Regions from separate parts of the Kribbella sp. NPDC056861 genome, predicted to be linked through region 1. Evidence: riboswitches for the same ligand, from Rfam matches in the RefSeq annotation. Region 1 holds a riboswitch; the other holds the start of a gene.
What was found. Region 1 has a riboswitch for S-adenosylmethionine ahead of thrC (threonine synthase). Riboswitches for the same ligand answer to the same signal wherever they lie in the genome.
Positions count from the first base shown of each region.

Region 2: it holds a riboswitch for S-adenosylmethionine, as region 1 does, so the genes downstream of both, AB0P21_RS04955 (aminotransferase class V-fold PLP-dependent enzyme) here and thrC (threonine synthase) in region 1, are expected to answer to the same signal.

Region 1 covers NZ_JBFBNQ010000003.1:1,113,745-1,117,147, reverse strand. Annotated here, with positions in the region: gene argG (argininosuccinate synthase) at 1-375, shown strand, start outside; gene AB0P21_RS19190 (MoaD/ThiS family protein) at 580-855, opposite strand; gene thrC (threonine synthase) at 852-2,120, opposite strand; SAM riboswitch class I at 2,135-2,276, opposite strand; gene AB0P21_RS19180 (cation:proton antiporter) at 2,341-3,403, opposite strand, start outside.
Region 2 covers NZ_JBFBNQ010000001.1:1,091,434-1,094,836, forward strand. Annotated here, with positions in the region: gene AB0P21_RS04945 (DNA translocase FtsK 4TM domain-containing protein) at 1-697, opposite strand, end outside; gene AB0P21_RS04950 (DinB family protein) at 807-1,325, opposite strand; SAM riboswitch class IV at 1,488-1,602, shown strand; gene AB0P21_RS04955 (aminotransferase class V-fold PLP-dependent enzyme) at 1,621-2,985, shown strand; gene AB0P21_RS04960 (prolyl oligopeptidase family serine peptidase) at 3,030-3,403, opposite strand, start outside.

The DNA of each region.
Region 1 (3,403 bases):
GCGATCACCGGCGAGGTCACCCTGCGGCTGCGGCGCGGCGACGACTACTCGATCATCAACACCACCGGCCCGGCCTTCAGCTACCACCCCGACAAGCTGTCGATGGAGCGCACCGAGGACTCCGCCTTCGGCCCGGTCGACCGGATCGGCCAGCTCACCATGCGGAACCTGGACATCGCCGACTCCCGCGCCAAGCTGGAGCAGTACGCCGGCATGGGCCTGATCGGCTCCGCCCACGCCGAACTGCTCGGCGCCGACACCACCCTGATCGGCGAGATGACCTCAGGCGGCGCCGACGCGATCGCCTCCCGCGGCCAGATCAACCCCGACGACGAGCTGCTCGACAACGCAGCCATGGAGTTCGGCACCGACTGACCAACAGCAACAAGAACAGAAGAAAGTAGAAAAGCAGAAGGCAGTGGGCTGAGGCCCACTGCCTTTCTGCGTTCGGTGCCACCTAAGGCAACTGAGCCAACTGCTTCTAGTACTTCAGGCGGACGCCGACCTCAGCCACAACGGCGGATCCCCGCCTCATCACCACGGCGGGGACCCCAAACGCCAATAAAACAAAGAAGAAAATCAGCCGCCGGCGACAGCGGGGATGATGGAGACCTGGCCGCCGTCCTTGATCGGCGTCTGCAGCCCCTCAGAGAACCGCACATCGTCGTTGTCCACATAAATGTTCACGAACCGCCGCAGCTCACCCGACTCGTCCAGCACCCGGCTCTTGATCCCCGGGTACGACGCATCGAGCGACTCCAGCACCTCGCTCAGCGTGCCACCCTCGACGGAGACCTCGGAGACGCCCTGGGTGTACGGGCGCAGAATGGTCGGGACACGGACGCTCACACTCACTGCAGACCAGCCTTCACGAAGGCGTCGTACGACGCGGGGATGGTGACCTTCGGGCCGACCCGGTCGGCCACGGCGTCGAGCGTCTTCAGCCCGTCGCCGGAGTTGATGATCACCGTCTCGGCCTCCGGGTCGAGCTGGCCGGTCTCGATCAGCTTCTTCAGCGTCGCGACGGTCACCCCGCCCGCGGTCTCGGTGAAGATGCCCTCGGTCCGGGCGAGCAACTGGATGCCCTCGATCACCTCTTCGTCGCTGACGTCCTCGATCACCCCACCGGTCCGCCGGGCCACGTCGAGCACGTACGGCCCGTCCGCCGGGTTGCCGATCGCCAGCGACTTCGCGATGGTGTCCGGCTTGACCGGCTTCACCACGTCGTACCCGTCGCGGAACGCCTGCGCCACCGGCGAGCAGCCGGTCGCCTGGGCGCCGTAGATCTTGTAGTCGGTCGCGTCGACCAGCCCCAGCTTGCCGAGCTCGGTGAAGCCCTTGTCGATCTTGGTCAGCTGCGAGCCGGACGCGACCGGGATCACCACCTGCTGCGGGATCCGCCAGCCGAGCTGCTCGGCGATCTCGAAGGCCAGCGTCTTGGAGCCCTCGGAGTAGTACGGCCGGACGTTGACGTTCACGAACGCCCAGCCGTCCTCCTCACCGGCGATCTCGGAGGCGAGCTTGTTCACGTCGTCGTAGTTGCCCTCGACGGCCACCAGCGTCCCGCCGTACACGGCGGTGGTGATGATCTTGGGCCGCTCCAGGTCCTGCGGCACGAACACGACCGAGCGGATGCCGGCCCGGGCGGCGGCCGCGGCGACCGCGTTGGCCAGGTTGCCGGTGGAGGGGCAGGCGAAGACCCGCATGCCGAGCTCGCGGGTGGCGCTCAGGGCGGACGCGACCACCCGGTCCTTGAAGGAGTGGGTGGGGTTGCCCGAGTCGTCCTTCACCCACAGCTTGCGCAGGCCCAGCTCGCGGGCCAGGTTGCCGGCGTCGATCAACCGGGTGTAGCCGGGCTCCATGTTCGGGAAGCTCGCCACGTCGACCGGGACCGGCAGCAGCGGCTGGTACCGCCAGATGTTCTTGGGTCCGGCTTCGATCTGCTCACGCGTGATGGTCGGGAACTCGTACCCGACCTCCAGCGGACCGAAGCACTCCATACAGGCATAGAACGGACCCAGCTCGGATTTCGCGCCACAGGCGCGACAGCTCAGGTGGGTTCCGTTGCCGAAGGCACCTTCACGGATGGTGTGGGTGGCGGCTGCGGTGCTCAGGCTCATGACGGAGTTTTCCCTCCTCATCTTCCCCGTACCGGATCTCGGCACAGGACGGATTTGGCACCGTTCCGCCGCCGGACGCCTCGGATCGAGAACGCCGTACGGGGAGGGTTGCCGGGACATCAACGGGCCGTTTCCCTCAGTCCCTCTGGATGAGCACTGCCGAGGTTACCCAATCGGGTCCGGATCGTGTCTTTCGATCCCACCATGCAAGACGGCAATCTCACTTCGCTGCTTTGTCACGCCTGTGGTCGAGCATCCGCATCAACGGAGTCGCCGCGACGCCGTGCACCAGCACACTCAGCACGACGGTGAAACCGACGGTCGCCCACAACCACGGCAGGTCGGTGGAGAAGTCGGCGCCGGCGTACGCGAGGTAGAACACCGACCCCACACCCCGTACGCCGAACGCGGCTGTCACCCAACGCTCGGACCGGCGCATCGGCGTACCGGTCAGCGAGAGCCAGGCGGTCAGCGGGCGGAGTACGAGGACCAGGAGTAGCCCGATCGCGGCGCCGGACCAGGTCAGCGGCTTGAGCAGCCCGCCGGTGATCGCGACGCCGAGCAGCAGCAGGATCCCCCAGGTGAGGATGTGCTCGAGCTGCTCGATGAAGCCGTGCAGATCCTCATGGAAGTCATGACTGCGCTCTGAAGCCCGCAACGTCAACGCACCCACGAACACGGCGACGAACCCATACCCGTGCAGCACTTCGGTGAGCCCGTAAACGCCGAGCGTCATCGCCAACGCCAGTACCGGCTCGCGCGAGTCAGCCAGCCGGAAGGTCCGCGACGGCGCCGCGAAAGCCATCTTGCCGAGCAACCAGCCGGCGCCGACCCCGATCGCGACCCCGATCACGGTCTTGCCGATCAGGTCCCAGGCGAACCACTCCAGCGCCCAGTTGCCCACCGCGCCTTTGGTGGCAGCGAAAACGGCCGCATAGATGAAGGGAAAGGCCAGCCCGTCGTTCAGCCCCGCCTCCGAGGTGAGCGCGAACCGCACCTCGTCGTCCTCTTCGGGCTCAGCGCCCTCACCCGTCGTCGGCCCCTGCACCTGCACGTCGGACGCCAGCACCGGATCAGTAGGAGCCAGTACTGCGGCCAACAGCAGCGCGGTCGCCGGCGCCAACCCGACCAGCCACCCCACCCCGGCGACGGCCGCGATACACGCCGGCATGGCCACCAGCAGCAGTCGCCAGGTGACCATCCATCGCTTCCACCCGATCGGCCGATCGATCGCCAACCCCACGCCCATCAGCGCGATCAGGATCGTCAGCTCGGCCAGATGC
Region 2 (3,403 bases), on a different contig from region 1:
GCGGCGCCGCGACGTACTGCGTGAGCAGGTCGGACAGCAGCGAGGAGACGAAGTAGCCGATCGCTCCCCCGGCGTCCTGCAGCCTGCCGTCGGCCGGGTTGCTGGGCCGCGGCAGTCCGTTGGCGATGTGCACCAGACCGAGCACACCGAGCGAGAAAGTCGTCCAGCCGATCACCTGGCGACCGGCCGGGCCATTGCGCTCGGGGTCGCGCATCGTGCGCACGGCGACGAAGAGGAGCAGTAGCGGTACGGCCCAGCCCAGCATGCCGACGCTGCCGCCGACCACTGTGCGAACGCCGTTGCCGACTGCGCCAGGGAGGTTCCACCAGATCGCGGCGGCCACTACGAGCGCCAGACCGATCAGCGTGAGGCCTGCCCCGTCGCGACGGTGGGCCGGGTCGAGGTCACGAGCGCCGTGCCCGATCCCACGGACCATGCCGCCGAGCAGGTGAGCGAACCCGATCCAGAGCTTGACCAGGCCGCGGGCGATGGCCAGCATCGCGGACGCGAACGGACCTGCACTGCTGGGTTTGGGTGTGGCTGTCCGCGCAGCGGTGGTGCCACTGCGCTTCGTGCTCTGCCCACGCTTCTGCGCGGCTGATGGACGGGAGCGGCTACCAGCTGCCGCGCCACCCTTAGCTGGGCCGCTGGCTGCCGACTTCCGCGCCCGCGCCGTGGAAGACGTGCGGGTCGCCATGTCTAGCAGGCTACCCCGACTACCACTCGAGTCACACGTGTCACACGCCGATCACACCGCCCCATCCGTAGCGTCACGACACCGACGGCAACCCCCATCCAACCCCGTACTACGCGCCGGTGGTGCCGTCGAGTTGCTCCCGCAGCAGGTCGGCATGACCGCAGTGCCGGGCATATTCACCGATCAGGTGGATGTAGATCATCCGCAGCGACGAGACCTCGTCCCGGAAGGTGAACTGCTCGTCAAGCGAGTGCCCCTCAGCGGCCTGATCGGAGAGCGCCCACTCGGCGATCAGACCCTCGTACTCCGCCTGAGCACGGCTCGCGTCGATCAGCTCGAAGTCGGCGTCCTTGCCGAGCGCCGGGTCGAAAACAGGCTCGGCCGGGTCGCTCGCGGCGAAGTAGATGCGAAACCAGATCCGCTCCACCTTGGTCAGATGCCGGAGCAGTCCGAGCAGCGTCAGATTCGACGGCGGCGACGGCTGTGCGGCGAGCTGCTCGGCGGTCAGGCCGGCGCACTTGTGCAGCAACGTGGCCCGGTAGAAGTTCAGATATCCGGCGAGCAGTTCCGGCTCGGGAGCGATCAGCGAGCCCTCGGGCCGATCGACCTCGGGTGCGGTCCAAGTCATCCGCGCATCCTCCCCCGGCACTGCCCGCACGAGCCATCGCTTTACTTCGAACCAGAAATCAGCGATCCCGTCACGCCTGGCGTCTCACGATACGTGCGAGTATCCCAATCCATGAGATAGCTGCTGGCGCACCCAGCACTTCGTTGGCTACCTTCGTTGGCAGGTCATGAGTGCCAGCGCCAAGCCCCAGCTCGCTGGCCGGCAACCCTCCTCCGCGGTGGGGTGCCCTGGGTGAGGACCCGGCCGTTCGGATACCCCGTTTCGGCAAGTGCGGACCCCCCTGGGAGCCAGAACCATGTCGATTCTCTCCATCCTCGAGACTGCCAACACCGCCGTGACCACCCGGCCGGCTGTCGCCAGACTCACCACCGGCAGCATCCCCGCCACCGTCGCGAGCGACCTGCTGGTCCCGCTGGCCGACGGCCGCGTCACCGACTACGCGAACTTCGACCACGGTGCGAGCTCGCCGTGTCTGGAGTCGGTGCGAGCAGCGGTCGAGGCCGCGCTCCCGTCGTACGCGTCGGTGCACCGCGGCAACGGGTACGCATCCCGCATCACCACCCAGTGGTACGAGCGGGCCCGCGCCGAGGTGCACGGCTTCGTCGGCGCCCGCGAGGACGACCAGGTGATCTTCACCCGCCAGACGACCGACGCCCTCAACCTGCTGGCCCGTGCACTCCCGGCCGACGCGACCGTGATCGTGTTCGAGTCCGAGCACCACGCCGCTCTCCTCCCCTGGCCGACCGATCGGACCATCCGGCTCGCCGCGCCGACCAGCCACACCGCTGCCGTCACCGCGGTCGCCGACGCACTGCGCACCGCTCCCGAGGGCCCGCGCCTGGTCGTCCTCACCGGCGCGTCGAACGTCACCGGCGAGATCTTCCCGATCGCCGAGATCGCTGCCGTGGCCAAGGCGCACGGCGCCCGGATCTGCCTGGACGCCGCGCAGCTCGCCCCGCACCGCGAGGTCGACATCCAGCAGCTCGACGTCGACTGGGTCGCCCTGTCCGGCCACAAGCTCTACGCCCCGTACGGCGCCGGCGCGCTGATCGGCCGCGCCGACTGGCTCAACGCGGCCGACCCGTATCTGCTCGGCGGCGGCGCAACCGCCTCGGTCACCAGCGACACCACGGTCTGGAACCAAGGTCCGGCCCGGCACGAAGGCGGCTCCCCCAACGTGATCGGCGCGATCGCGTTGGCCGCCGCCTGCGCCGCGATCACCGAGCACCGTGAGGCCATCGAGCAGCACGAGCGCAGCCTGCTCGCCCGGCTTCGCACCGGTCTGGCGCAGATCGCCGGCGTCAACACCTACGACATCTTCGGCGCCGACGCGGATCGCGTGGGCACGGTCTGCTTCACCATCGACGGCGTCAGCTCGACCCTGGTCTCCGCTGCGCTCTCGGCGGAGTACGGGATCGGTGTCCGGGACGGCAAGTTCTGCGCGCACCCGCTGGTCGGCCACCTGCTGGCCGACTCCCCGGAAGCCACCGCCGTCCGCGCGAGCCTCGGTCTCGGTACGACGCGCGAGCACGTCGACCGTCTCGTCAACGCGGTCCGCAGCCTGGCCGTCAACGGCCTCGCCGCGGAGTACGAGGAGTCGGGTCACGGCTGTCAGCCGATCGGCGACCCGCGCGACCTCGTAGCCCCCAGAATCTGGTGAACCGGTGGCCTGACCACTGCTCGGTCAGACCACCGATCAACAACCTAGATACCCGGCTCCAGACCTGTGTGGTGAGCAGCAAACGCCAGCAGGTCCGCCCACTCCGACGCAACCATGGCCGCGGGCTTCCCGAAACCGTGGCCGGTGTTGACCTCGATGCGGCTCAGGACCGGGCCATCCCCTGTGTGGGCGTGCTGCAGCGTCGCCATGAACTTGTGGCTGTGCAGCGGCACCACCCGATCGTCATGGTCGCCCGTGACGACCAGCGTCGCCGGGTACGCCGTACCGTCGCGCAGGTTGTGCAGTGGCGAGTAGGCCAGCAGGTCCTCGAACTGCGCGGGGTCGTCGGGCAGCCCGAAGTCCGAGGCCCAGGCAGCGCCGACGGTGAAGAGATGGAAGCGCAGCATGTCCATCACGC